Regions from separate parts of the Klebsiella quasipneumoniae subsp. quasipneumoniae genome, predicted to be linked through region 2. Evidence: predicted binding sites of a transcription regulator. Region 2 holds the regulator's gene; the other holds the start of a gene.
What was found. Region 2 encodes PurR, which represses purine synthesis genes. Its sites were predicted from a motif close to CANGCAAACGTTTGCNTG; they were not measured.
Positions count from the first base shown of each region.

Region 1 (7,009 bases), 2.7 Mb from region 2:
ATATCCTGATGGGACATAAAGCGGCCTCTCTCAATTCTCGATTCGTCGTTTTGTCTGCGGGCGAGTATAATTCCTCAAGTTAACTTGAGGTAAAGCGCTTTATGGAAAAGAAATCACCCCGCATCAAAATGCTGCTGACGCCCGGGGAAGTGGCAAAACGAACCGGCGTGGCGGTCTCGGCCCTCCATTTTTATGAGAGTAAAGGGCTGATCCACAGCCAGCGGAATGCCGGCAATCAGCGGCGCTACCGGCGCGATGTCCTGCGCGCGGTGGCGATTATCAAAATTGCGCAACGTATCGGCATCCCGCTGGCCACCATCGGCGACGCGTTTGGCGTGCTGCCGGAAGGGCACAATCTCAGCGCAAAAGAGTGGAAAATGCTGTCATCCCAGTGGCGCGAGGAGCTGGACCGGCGTATCCACACCCTGACGGCGCTGCGCGACCAGCTCGACGGCTGCATCGGCTGCGGCTGTTTATCGCGGCGCGACTGCCCGCTACGCAACCCGGGCGATAAACTGGGGGAAGAGGGGACCGGCGCCCGGCTGCTGGAGGAGGAGTGATAAAACTAAAGCGCCACAACTGGGCGCTTTAGTTGTTTTCCGGTCTTGGTCTTTCGCATTATCTCGTTGGTTCACGAGAGGGTTTCCCCCGACGTCGACGTCCCTCAGTATTGCGCAATCTGTTGATGGAGGTTCCGGTTTGCGTCGACACTTTAACTATGGCATCCGCCGCCGTTTTTTCCTCACTATTTTGCCGAAATTTTCCCGGCAATCCGCGCCTGTTCCTATAGTTAATTTGAACAAACCACGGGAGAGGCCCATGCTGACGGTACATCATCTTAATCAGTCACGATCGCAACGCGTACTGTGGGCGCTGGAGGAGCTACAGCTGCCTTATCAGATAGTCCGCTATCAGCGGGAAAAGTCGATGCTGGCGCCAGCGGCATTGAAGACAATCCACCCGCTGGGGAAATCGCCAGTGCTGGAAGACAACGGCTATGTGCTGGCGGAGTCCGGAGCGATCCTTGAGTATTTGCAGGAGAGCTGGGACAGCGATGGGCTGCTGAAGCCACAGGGCGCGGATGACAAACTGCAGTACCGCTTCTGGCTGCACTATGCCGAAGGCTCGCTGATGCCGCTGCTGTTAATGAAGCTGGTGTTCGCCAGCCTCGGCAAACCCCCGGTGCCCTTTGGCGTCCGCTCGCTGGGCTCGCTGCTGGGCAAAGGTATCCAGAAAGCGTGGCTCGATCCTCAGCTGGCCACCCATGCGCGGTTCATTGACGACCATCTTGCCACGCGGCCATGGTTTGCCGGCGATCGGCTGAGCATGGCCGATATCCAGATGAGCTTCCCGGTGATGGCGCTGCTGGCCCGCGGCGGCATGCATGATCTTCGCCATATTGAGGCCTGGCGACAGCGGGTGGAACAGCGCCCGGCCTGGCAGCGGGCTATCGAGCGCGGCGGCCCCTTCACCTTACCCGGCGCCTGAAGTATCAGCGGATCCGATGACGCGGCTAAATGAAAGCAACTCACTAAAAAATTGTTAGCGGATTGCGCATGGACGATAACGTTTGCGCATCGGCTGGTTATTTTCTGTTCGTCATAAGCGAAATTTAGCGAAATACGATAAACATCGGTTGAAAAGGGTTATCTAAAGGCCGGATAATCGTTTGCCTTTCTGTTTTACTCCCTCTTTTTTCTGCTAGCCGGGGGGAGTTGATAAGGTTGACACACCGTAGTGTATGCGCGGAGTTAAACGTTTGCTTTTTTGCGGCCCCCCTGGCGCTGCGATTCGGTACAAGGAGATCGCGTTTAACTGGCAGTGGAAGGTCCACCACGCATATCAACGAACAATAAAAATTTTCAGGGGAAGTTTTCTATGTCTACGCCTTCAGCGCGTACCGGCGGTTCATTAGACGCCTGGTTTAAAATTTCGGCGCGCGGTAGCACCGTGCGTCAGGAGATTGTTGCAGGTCTTACTACCTTTCTGGCAATGGTGTACTCCGTCATCGTGGTGCCGGGCATGCTCGGAAAAGCGGGCTTCCCGCCGGCCGCGGTGTTTGTTTCTACCTGTCTGGTGGCGGGCGTTGGCTCGCTGGCGATGGGATTATGGGCAAACCTGCCGATGGCCATCGGCTGCGCTATCTCGTTGACCGCTTTCACCGCCTTCAGCCTGGTGCTGGGGCAGCACATCAGTATTCCGGTGGCGCTCGGCGCGGTATTCCTGATGGGCGTCCTGTTTACGGTGATCTCGGCAACCGGCATCCGCAGCTGGATCTTGCGCAACCTGCCGCAGGGCGTGGCCCACGGTACCGGGATCGGGATCGGTCTGTTCCTGCTGCTGATTGCCGCCAATGGCGTTGGCCTGGTGATCAAAAACCCGCTGGACGGTCTGCCGGTGGCGTTGGGGAACTTTGACAGCTTCCCGGTGGTGATGTCGCTGATTGGCCTCGCGGTGATCATCGGTCTGGAAAAAATGAAGGTACCGGGCGGTATTCTGCTGACCATTATCGGCGTGTCGATTGTCGGCCTGATATTCGATCCTAACGTCCATTTCTCCGGGATTTTCGCCATGCCATCCCTGAGCGATGACCAGGGCAACTCGCTGATTGGCAGTCTGGATATCGTCGGCGCGCTGAATCCGGTCGTGCTGCCCAGCGTACTGGCCCTGGTGATGACGGCGGTCTTTGACGCCACCGGCACCATCCGCGCGGTGGCCGGTCAGGCGAACCTGCTGGACAAAGACGGACAGATCATCAACGGCGGTAAAGCGCTGACCACCGACTCCCTGAGCAGCGTCTTCTCAGGCTTAGTCGGGGCGGCGCCGGCGGCGGTGTATATCGAATCGGCGGCGGGTACGGCAGCCGGCGGTAAAACCGGCCTGACCGCGGTGACGGTAGGGGTCCTGTTCCTGCTGATCCTGTTCCTCTCTCCGCTCTCTTATCTGGTGCCGGCCTACGCGACCGCGCCGGCGCTGATGTACGTCGGCCTGCTGATGCTGAGCAACGTGGCGAAGATCGATTTCAATGACTTCGTTGACGCCATGGCTGGCCTGATCACCGCGGTGTTTATCGTGCTGACCTGCAACATCGTGACCGGCATCATGATCGGTTTCGCGACCCTGGTGATCGGCCGCCTGGTCTCCGGCGAGTGGCGTAAGCTGAACCTCGGCACGGTGATTATCGCGGTGGCGCTGGTGGTGTTCTACGCCGGCGGGTGGGCGATTTAAACCCTTTGTGCTCCTCACGGGCGGCTCAGGCCGCCCGTTTTATTTTTAAGCCACATCCTGTTTCCATTTGCGTTAATCTGGGTAGCGTATGATTCAAAGGCAAGACGCCTCACAGGTATAAAAGAAAACGCAGCAAACAGGGAACACATGGAAATATTCTTTACCATCCTCATCATGACCCTTGTGGTCTCACTCTCCGGGGTAGTGACGCGCGTACTGCCCTTTCAGGTTCCACTTCCACTGATGCAAATCGCCATTGGCGCGCTTCTGGCGTGGCCGACCTTTGGTTTGCATGTTGAATTTGATCCAGAGCTGTTTCTGGTCCTGTTTATCCCGCCGCTGTTGTTCGCCGACGGCTGGAAAACGCCAACTCGCGAATTCATTGAGCACGGGCGCGAGATCCTCGGCCTGGCGCTGGCGCTGGTGGTCGTGACGGTGGTCGGCATCGGCTTTCTGATCTACTGGATTGTGCCGGGCATTCCGCTGATCCCGGCGTTCGCGCTGGCGGCCGTGCTGTCGCCGACCGATGCCGTGGCGCTTTCGGGTATCGTCGGGGAAGGGCGGATACCGAAAAAAATCATGGGCATTTTGCAGGGTGAGGCGCTGATGAACGACGCCTCCGGCCTGGTCTCGCTCAAGTTTGCCGTCGCGGTGGCGATGGGCACCATGGTCTTTACCGTCGGCGGCGCCACCGTCGAGTTTCTGAAAGTGGCGATTGGCGGCGTGCTGGCCGGGTTTGTGGTGAGCTGGTCGTATGGCCGCTCGATGCGCTTCCTCAGCCGCTGGGGCGGTGACGAGCCCGCCACGCAGATCGTCCTGCTGTTCCTGCTGCCGTTTGCCTCCTATCTGATTGCCGAACATATCGGCGTCTCCGGCATTCTGGCGGCGGTGGCGGCAGGGATGACCATCACCCGTTCCGGCGTGATGCGTACCGCGCCGCTGGCGATGCGCCTGCGCGCCAACAGCACCTGGGCGATGCTGGAGTTTGTCTTTAACGGCATGGTGTTTCTGCTGTTGGGCCTGCAGCTGCCGGATATCCTCTCCAGCTCGCTGGTGGCGGCGGAAGCCGACCCTAATGTCGAGACCTGGATGCTGTTTACCGACATCATCCTGATCTATGCCGCGCTGATGCTGGTGCGTTTTGGCTGGCTGTGGTCGATGCGTAAGCTTAGCCAGCGCTTCCTGAAGAAGAAACCGATGGAGTTTGGCTCCTGGACCACGCGCGAGCTGCTGATCTCCTCCGTTGCCGGGGTGCGCGGGGCGATTACCCTCGCCGGTGTGCTCTCTATTCCGCTGCTACTGCCGGACGGGAATGTCTTTCCGGCGCGCTATGAGCTGATTTTCCTCGCCGCCGGGGTGATCCTGTTCTCGTTGTTCGTTGGGGTGATTGCGCTGCCGATCCTGCTGCGCCACATTGAATCGAGCGATAATGTGCAGCAGCGGAAAGAGGAGCGTCTGGCGCGCGCGGCGACGGCGGACGTGGCGATTGTGGCGATCCAGAAGATGGAAGAGCGGCTGGCGGCGGATACCAAAGAGAATATCGATAACCAGCTGCTGACCGAAGTCAGTTCGCGGGTGATCGGTAACCTGCGCCGCCGCGCCGATGGTCGTAACGATGTGGAAACCTCGATGCTCGAAGAGAGCCTGGAGCGGCGCTTCCGCCTGGCGGCGCTGCGCTCTGAGCGCGGTGAGCTGTACCATCTGCGCGCCACCCGGCAGATCAGTAACGAGACGCTGCAGAAGCTGCTGCACGACCTCGACCTGCTGGAAGCGCTGTTGATCGAAGATCAGTGATCGTCAGGCCCGGTGGCGTAGCGCCGCCGGGTGATCTCTCGTAACGCACGTGCGCCCGCGGGCAGCTGACGCCTTACCGGGCCGACAACCTCCGCGGTATCCACCCGATGCGCACCAGCCTGGCGCCGCCAGGCGTTATTCCAGCCAGAACGCTTTACTGCACGCCAGCCAGGCCTCAGCGCTGCGCGACATATACACGCCTTCCCGCCAAATCATCCCCAGCTCCCAGCGCAGCTCGCTTTGCAATGGGATCCAGCAAAAGTTCTGCGGGTCGAGACGCTGGCAAATCGGCTCCGGCAGGATCGCCACGCCAATGCCGGCCTGCACCATGGCGGCGAGAAAGTCCCACTGGCCGCTGCGCACGGCGATCCGCGGCTTCACGTCGTGCTCGCTAAACAGGCGCATCAGCTGCTGGCTGAGGGCAAATTCCTCGTTGTAGATAACCAGCGGATGCGCCGCCAGCTCCGCCGGCGAGAGCGACGTTTTGCCTTCCCACGCCGCGGTCCTGGGCGTCAGGACGCACAGTGGGTGGTTGAACAACGGCAGGGTGGTGAGGCTGCTACCCTCTTCGATCGGCAGGGCGGTCATCGCCATATCAAGTTCGCCATTGCTGACCGCCTGCTGGACCGTCAGGCCGCCAAACTCGGCGATTTTCAGCTCGACGCCCGGGTAGCGCTGGCGGAAACGGCTGATCGGCTCCGCCATCAGCATCCCGACCATCGGCGGAATGCCAAGACGCAGCACCCCCTTATGCAGGTGATTGATATCGCTCAGCTCTGACTCCAGCTGGCTGAACTCGCCGAGGATCGCCTGGCCGCGTTCAAAAACCACGCGCCCGGTATCGGTAAGCAGCAGTTTGCGGCCGTCGCGGATCAACAGCGTGCAGTTCAGTTCATCTTCGAGATTTTTGAGCATCTTGCTGATGGTGGGCTGTGTGACAAACAGCTTTTCCGCCGCGCGAGTAAAACTCTGCTGACGAACCACTTCAACGAAATAGCGCAGCGTTCGGATATCCATAATTATTCCCTGAGACTATACCTGCGATGATTTTAATTCATTTCTGTCCGCGTCGGCGGCTCTCTATACTGCATGCCTGACTTCTTTTTTCAGGACTATCGCTCATGGCCTTCGCGCCAGCTCGCGTTGCCCCTGCTGTGGCGCAGCGACTTCAGATCCCGATACAGGTGCTGCTCTACGTCGGGTTATTCATCTTCGCACAATATCTGGTGAACAGGTGGCAGGTACCCTTGCCGGCCAACTTAGTGGGCATGGTGATGCTCCTGTTGATGATCGTTTGCCGGGTGATCCCCCTCAACTGGGTTCGCGCCGGCGCCCGCTGGCTGTTGGCGGAGATGCTGCTGTTTTTCGTCCCGGCGGTGGTGGCGGTGGTCAATTATGCCCAGCTGTTGATGGTCGACGGATGGCGTATTTTCCTGGTCATTGCGTTGAGCACGCTGATGGTGCTCGGCGCTACGGCCTGGGTCGTTGACAAGGTTTATCGTTACGAAGTGAACAGGATAAAAAAATGAGCGATACCACGCTAAGTATCCTGTGTCTGGCGGCGACGCTGGGCCTCTATTACGCTAACAAAAAACTGTATCGCCGTTTTCATAAACTGCCGTTGATGCCGCTGGTATTTACGCCGATCCTGCTGGTGCTGATCCTGGTGGCAGGCCATATCTCTTATCAGAGCTATATGGGAGAGACCCACTGGCTGCTCTGGCTGCTGGGCCCGGCGACCATCGCCTTTGCCGTCCCGGTCTATGAAAATATCGCGGTGATCAAACGCCACTGGATGTCTCTCAGCGCAGGGGTGGTGACGGCGGTGGTGGTAGCGGTGACCAGTTCCGTGTGGCTGGCGCGCGGATTGATGTTGTCTGACGAAATACAGCGTAGCCTGGCGGTGCGTTCGGTGACCACGCCTTTTGCCCTGGCGGCGGCGAAACCGCTCGGCGGTCAACCCGATCTGGTGGCGCTGTTTGTGGTG
Region 1 covers NZ_CP084876.1:4,957,328-4,964,336, reverse strand. The annotation lists gene soxS (superoxide response transcriptional regulator SoxS) at 1-17, opposite strand, end outside; gene soxR (redox-sensitive transcriptional activator SoxR) at 102-560, shown strand; gene LGM20_RS23780 (glutathione S-transferase family protein) at 820-1,488, shown strand; gene LGM20_RS23775 (NCS2 family permease) at 1,879-3,228, shown strand; gene LGM20_RS23770 (Na+/H+ antiporter) at 3,376-5,022, shown strand; gene LGM20_RS23765 (LysR family transcriptional regulator) at 5,158-6,039, opposite strand; gene LGM20_RS23760 (CidA/LrgA family protein) at 6,144-6,551, shown strand; gene LGM20_RS23755 (LrgB family protein) at 6,548-7,009, shown strand, end outside.
Region 1: a site for PurR is predicted at 1,749-1,766, ahead of LGM20_RS23775 (NCS2 family permease). Genes of this name have one in related genera too.

Region 2 (7,009 bases):
CTCAAAGTAGGTGGCGTAATTTTTGGGACCCACGTGTTCGAACATGCCGACGGAGACGATGCGGTCGAAGCTGTCGTGCAGATCGCGATAATCCTGAAGACGAATATCCACGTCAAGGCCATCGCAGCGCGCCTGGGCCATCTTTTGCTGTTCGGCGGAGATGGTCACGCCGACAACGCTCACCTGGTAATTCCGCGCCATATATTCGGCAAGACCGCCCCAGCCGCAGCCGATATCCAGCACTCGCATGCCTGGCTCGAGCTCCAGCTTACGGCAGATGAGATCCAGCTTATCCTGCTGCGCGGCTTCGAGGGTCTGCGCCTCTTTCCAGTACCCGCAGGAATATTGCATGTAGGGATCCAGCATCCGGCTGAAAAGATCGTTGCCGAGGTCATAGTGTTCTTTGCCGACGATCCAGGCGCGTTTTTTACTTTGCAGGTTAAACAGGCGAGCGCCTGCGATGCGGAGTGTGTCTTTGAAATGGTGAGGGAGTTGTTTTTCCAGCCCGGCGCGGAGCACTTTATGGAAGAATATATCCAGACGCTCGCAGTCCCACCAGCCGTCCATATAGCTTTCGCCTAAACCCAGCGACCCCTCCTGCAATACGCGTTTAAAAAAAAGAGGGTTTTTAATCCGCAGGTCTGACGGCGCGGAGCCATTGATTTCAATTCCCGCACGGCCCAACAATTCAGCTGCAATCCGGTACCAGTCATCATTTGGTACACTTACTTCTTCTATACACGATGAACTCATAGCTTCTCCATCACGCCCAAGTGATCAGAACCTTAAAACAGCGTAGACGCTTTTTTGGCTTTGTGAGAAATCTCACGGATAATCCGTGAAGTCGCTATCCGACGTAGAACAGAGGAAGGGAGATAACCCTTGCCGAAAGGCCTTCCATGGTGAAACGGAGGCATCCTGCATCCGTTAATCTGTTAAATATTCTTTATTTATGTGAACCCGGATCCAGTATAGGACGCTAAGTACTGGCTTTCAATAAAAATATCTTAGCGTGCTAACCACTGGTCCGGGCACTGGCGACGGGCGTCAGGCGTGGGAAGAGTGGGCCGCCAGCGCTGGCGTCTGCTGCAGGCGATAACCCACTCCGGCTAACAAAATAGAGACCAGCATCACGCTGGTGGTGGTCAGCAGCGGCGTGGCGATCAGCGCGGAGACTAGCAGGCTGGTCAGGAAGCACAGGCCAAGCTGGAGGGTGTTCTGCAGCGCCGCCGCGCGGCCGGTTGCCTGCGGGAAAGGCTTCAGCGCCTGAGCGACCACGATGGGGTATATCCCGCCGTTGACCACCGCCATCAGGCAGAACGGGATCATCAACGCCACCAGCGAGGCATGCGTTTGCAGACCCACCAGCCAGGTGGCGGCGACGCTGACGGCGAAGACCACCAGCAGCCACGGGAGCATCTGTTGCCCGGACCATTTTTGCAGCAGCGCGCGACAGCCATAGCCGCCCACCAGAAAAGCGATGGTCTGCGGGATATAGCTCAGGCCGATGGCGGTCGGGCCGTAGCCCATCTCATGAAGGATAAACGGCGAACCGGTAAGCCAGGCGAAGAAGCTGGCGGAGCAGGCGGCGTAGATCAGGACGTTGCCGCTGTATTCCCGGGAGCGCAGCAGCGCCAGAAAAGTGATTTTCTTTTCAGCCACAGTGGCCGACTTAGCGGCGGCCTTCAGGCGCAGGGCAGGCAGCATCAGCAGCAGAGTGATGGCAAACAAGGTGGCGAAGATGGCTTGCCACTCGAAGTGCACCAGCAGCCAGCTGCCCAGCAGCGGGGCCAGCGCAGGGGACAGTCCTACCAGCGGCATAATAGTGGCGAAGATGCGGTTGGTGCGCTGGGCGGGATAGTAATCGGTCACCATCGCCTGCCAGGTAACCGCCGCGGCGCAGACGCCAATCGCCTGCAGAAAACGCAGCGCCAGCATAAGCGTGGCGTTCTGCACCCACAGCATCCCCAGGCAGCCGACCGCGAAAATCGCCAGGCCGCTCAGCAGCACCGGTTTGCGCCCGTAGCGGTCTGACAGCGGCCCCCAGAAGAGCTGGCCCAGCGCGAAGCCGGCGAGGAACAGGCTCAGGCTGGCGCTAATGGATGCGGCGGAGGTGTCGAGATCCTGCTGCATGGCGGCAAATGCCGGCAGGTACATATCGGTGGCCAGAAAGCCCAGCACGCTCAGGCCGGCCAGCCAGACTAAAAATCCTTTCCCAGGTTGTGACATAACGTTCTCATTTTTGGAGTACAGGTACGATGCCGCAGAGTGTAGGGAGTGCATTGTGGCTTGTGAAACGCTAATATTTGTCACATGCATTCAAAAATTTTGCAGGCAGAAAATGTGGTCTGAATACTCTCTGGAAGTGGTTGATGCCGTCGCCCGTAACGGCAGCTTTAGCGCGGCGGCGCAGGAGCTCCATCGGGTGCCTTCCGCCGTCAGCTATACCGTGCGTCAGCTCGAAGAGTGGCTGGCCGTCCCGTTGTTTGAGCGCCGTCATCGTGATGTGGAGCTGACCCCCGCCGGGGTCTGGTTTTTACAGGAAGGGCGCTCTGTTATCAAAAAAATGCAGATCACCCGCCAGCAGTGCCAGCAAATTGCCAACGGCTGGCGCGGGCAGTTGTCGATCGCGGTGGACGATATCGTGAAACCCGCGCGGATGCGCCAGATGATCGTGGATTTCTATCGCCATTTTCCCGACGTCGAGCTGATCGTTTTTCAGGAAGTGTTCAATGGCGTATGGGATGCGCTGGCCGACGGCCGCGTGGAGCTGGCGATTGGCGCAACGCGCTCTATTCCGGTTGGGGGCCGCTATGCGTTCCGCGATATGGGGATGCTGAGCTGGGACTGCGTGGTGGCGAGCGATCACCCGCTGGCGAAGATGGCGGGGCCGCTGAGCGACGATGTCCTGCGCAACTGGCCGTCGCTGGTGCGGGAAGATACCTCGCGTTCGTTGCCCAAACGGACAACGTGGCTGCTGGATAACCAGAAGAGGGTGGTGGTCCCCGACTGGGAATCGTCGGCTACCTGTCTGTCGGCAGGGCTCTGCGTCGGCATGGTGCCAAGCCATTTCGCCCGGCCATGGGTGGATCGCGGCGAGTGGACCGCGCTGGCGCTGGAAAATCCGTTTCCGGATGCGGCCTGCTGTCTGACCTGGCAGCAGAATGATGCTTCGCCGGCGTTAAACTGGATGCTGGACTACCTGGGGGACAGCGACACGCTGAATCGGGAGTGGCTGCGGGCGCCGGAGTGATCCGCGCCCGCCAGTGCTTTAGCGACGATAGTCGACAAACGGGCCATCCGCCACCGAGCGGCGTTCGACCAGCCGAGGGTGCACTTCAATAGACTGCGACTCTTCGCGCTTGTTGACGATACGATCCAACAGCATATTGAACGCGGCTTCACCCAGCGAATCTTTCGGCTGATGAATGGTGGTTAACGCCGGGCTGAAATAGCGGGCGTTGCGCACATTATCATAACCGATCAGCGAAATGTCCTGCGGCACGCGCAGCCCCATTTCATCCGCGGCGCAGATAGCGCCCATCGCCATAATGTCGCCGCCGCAGAAGACCGCCGTTGGACGGTGTTGTTGGCTCAGGATCTGCTGCATGGCGCGGTAGCCGGACTCCGGCTCGAAGTCGCCCTGTACAATCCAGTTTTCCGGCACGCTGATATGCGCCTCTTTCATCGCCTGCATGAAGCCGGCCAGTCGCCCCGCGCCGGTGTTGCGCTCCAGCGGGCCCGGGATCACGCCGATTTCGCGGTGACCGCGTTCAATCAGGTAACGTCCGGCGATATACCCGCCCTGGAAGGCGTTATCGATTACCGCATCGGTAAAGTCGGCTTTTGCTTCGCCCCAGTCCATCACCACCATCGGAATATGGCGATACTCTTCCAGCATGCTCAGGACGGAGTCCGGGTATTCGGAACACATCACCAGCAGACCGTCGACGCGTTTTTGCGCCATCATCGACAGATAGGCCCGCTGTTTTTCCGGGTCGTTCCAGGCGTTGCCGAGGATCAGGGTATAGCCCTTCTGGAAGCAGCTCTTTTCAACGGACTCAATGATTTCAGCGAAATAGGCGGCTTCGCTACTGGTCGCCAGCAGGCCAATCGATTTTGTATGATTGACTTTCAGGCTGCGGGCCACGGCGCTCGGCGAGTAGTGCAGCTCTTTAATCGCCGCCCATACCGCATTGCGCGTCTCTTCGGCAACGAAACGGGTTTTGTTAATTACATGTGATACAGTTGTAGTGGAAACGTTTGCGCGCTTCGCTACATCTTTAATAGTTGCCATTACATCTCACTCCATGCCTTGACCTGATCGCCTGATCATCGATACGTAAACGTTTGCCTACACACACCCTGAATACAATTTTCAACATTGCATCACGTCGGGAAAACGACACAGAACGACAGGAAGGGGTCAATGGCCGATACGCTTTTAAATTAGCGTGGGATTTTGTCCGATCTTGGGGCAAAGTGGAAGAGCAAAAATGTGCATCGCCCTAAATCCCGGAAGATTTTTGCGATTTTTTGTGCAAAAATGAGCAAGCTCACTTTTGGTGTGGGGATAACAAGAGGGAAAAATGATGGATACCAATTTAAAGTTTTCGCTGATCACCACGATTATTGCCCTCGGCGTGATCGTCGCATTCAGCCTGACCGCCATACTGCACTAATGTTCCGATGAGGGAGGAGCGCGGCCTCCTCCCCGTATCCCGCCATTATTATCAATTCTGCAAAAATCTTTTGTCATTTCGTTCACTTTTGTTTTTTTGTGATTGATGTCATGCTTTTGACTTCTGATGTTATGCCGTCCTCCCTGACGGTCTGATGGAGTCATTGAATGAAAATCAACTTTCCTTTACTCGCGCTGGCGATCGGCGCCTTTGGCATCGGGACCACCGAGTTCTCCCCGATGGGATTGCTGCCGGTGATTGCCAAGGGCGTGGACGTCTCGATACCGGTAGCGGGAATGCTGATCAGTGCGTATGCCATCGGCGTCATGGTCGGCGCGCCGCTGATGACCCTGCTGCTGTCCCATCGCGCCCGACGCAATGCGCTGATTTTTCTGATGGGGATCTTCACCGTCGGCAACCTGCTGTCATCCATTGCGCCGGATTACACCACGCTGCTGCTGTCGCGCATTATTACCAGCCTCAATCACGGCGCCTTTTTTGGCCTGGGGTCGGTGGTGGCGGCCAGCGTGGTGCCCAAGCACAAGCAGGCCAGCGCGGTGGCCACCATGTTTATGGGCCTCACCATCGCTAATATCGGCGGCGTGCCTGCCGCGACCTGGCTTGGAGAAACCATCGGCTGGCGGATGTCCTTCCTCGCCACCGCGGGGTTAGGCCTGCTGGCGATGGTGAGCCTGTGGTTCTCCCTGCCGAAGGGCAGCGCGGGCGAGCGGCCGGATGTCAAACAAGAGCTTTCGGTCCTGTTACGGCCGCAGGTGCTTTCTGCCTTACTGACCACCGTGCTGGGCGCCGGGGCGATGTTTACGCTGTATACCTACATTTCGCCGGTACTGAATACGCTGACCCATGCTTCATCGCTGTTTATCACCGCGATGCTGGTGCTGATTGGTGTTGGTTTTTCGCTGGGCAACTATCTGGGCGGCAAATTCGCCGACCGGTCGGTCTCCCGCACGCTGAAAGGCTTTCTACTGCTGCTGATGGCGATCATGCTGGCGATACCGCTGCTGGCGCAATCCCAGGCGGGTGCGGCTATCAGTATGATCGTCTGGGGCGCAGCCACCTTTGCGGTAGTGCCGCCGCTGCAGATGCGAGTGATGCGCGTGGCGCATGAGGCGCCGGGTCTCTCTTCTTCGGTGAATATCGGGGCGTTCAACCTGGGCAACGCGCTGGGCGCCGCCGCCGGCGGAGCGGTGATCTCCGGCGGACTGGGATATGCGTTTGTGCCGGTGATGGGCGCGATTATTGCCGGTCTGGCGCTGCTGCTGGTCTGGTTTAGCGGACGAGCGCAGCCGGAGGAGGCCTTTGCCAGCCAGTCATAAACGGTGGGGAAGGGTGTAAAAAAAACCGCAGCAGGGGTCACTCTGCTGCGGTTTGTCGTTTATGCGGCCAGGTTAGCGGCAACAAACTTCCAGTTAACCAGCGCCCAGAAGTGGTCCAGATAGCTTGGACGGGCGTTGCGGTAGTCGATGTAGTAAGCATGTTCCCAGACGTCAACGGTCAGCAGCGGCTTCGCGTCGGTGGTCAGCGGGGTACCCGCGTTGCTGGTGGAGACGATAGCCAGGCTGCCGTCGGCATTTTTAACCAGCCAGGTCCAGCCAGCGCCAAAGTTTTTCGCCGCGGCGTCGGTAAATTTGGCCTTAAACTCTGCGAAGCTGCCGAAGGATTTGGCAATCGCGGCCGCCAGCTCGCCTTCCGGTTCGCCGCCGGCGTTCGGCGCCAGGCAGTTCCAGTAGAAGGTGTGGTTCCAGACCTGCGCCGCGTTGTTGAAAACGCCGCCTTCAGAGGTGCGCACGATCTCTTCGAGCGATTGACCTTCGAACGCGGTGCCTTTGATCAGGTTGTTGAGGTTAGTGACATACGCCTGGTGGTGTTTACCGTAGTGGTATTCCAGGGTTTCTGCGGAAATGTGCGGCGCCAGGGCGTCTTTTGCATATGGTAATGCAGGTAATTCAAACGACATTGCTACTCTCCTTATAACTTTTTTGTTTTATCTCACATTGACAAGATGAGGTTTTCACCTGAATCGCGTTCTGACCGCCCGACGCTGTCGCGTCCCGGGCCTGTTATTGTATTGAGAATGTTAACATTTGCCGCAGGCAGTGAAAAGCCTTACAACGATAAAGGCTATTATCGCCGGCGCAACTGCCGAAGGCTTAACCGTTTTCTGCGGAGCGGCGCGTTAAGACGCCCGCAGATGTTGCAAAAATGTATAAGTAAAAGGAGGCTGGGTCTCCAGCCTCTCGCCGCGATGGTTAATTTCTCATCAGGCCATCTGAAGACCCCCGCAGCGCAAACGACTGAGTGAAAAT
Region 2 covers NZ_CP084876.1:2,288,250-2,295,258, forward strand. The annotation lists gene cfa (cyclopropane fatty acyl phospholipid synthase) at 1-753, opposite strand, end outside; gene punC (purine nucleoside transporter PunC) at 1,048-2,229, opposite strand; gene punR (DNA-binding transcriptional activator PunR) at 2,342-3,253, shown strand; gene purR (HTH-type transcriptional repressor PurR) at 3,272-4,297, opposite strand; gene cydH (cytochrome bd-I oxidase subunit CydH) at 4,590-4,682, shown strand; gene LGM20_RS11135 (MFS transporter) at 4,850-6,019, shown strand; gene sodB (superoxide dismutase [Fe]) at 6,079-6,660, opposite strand.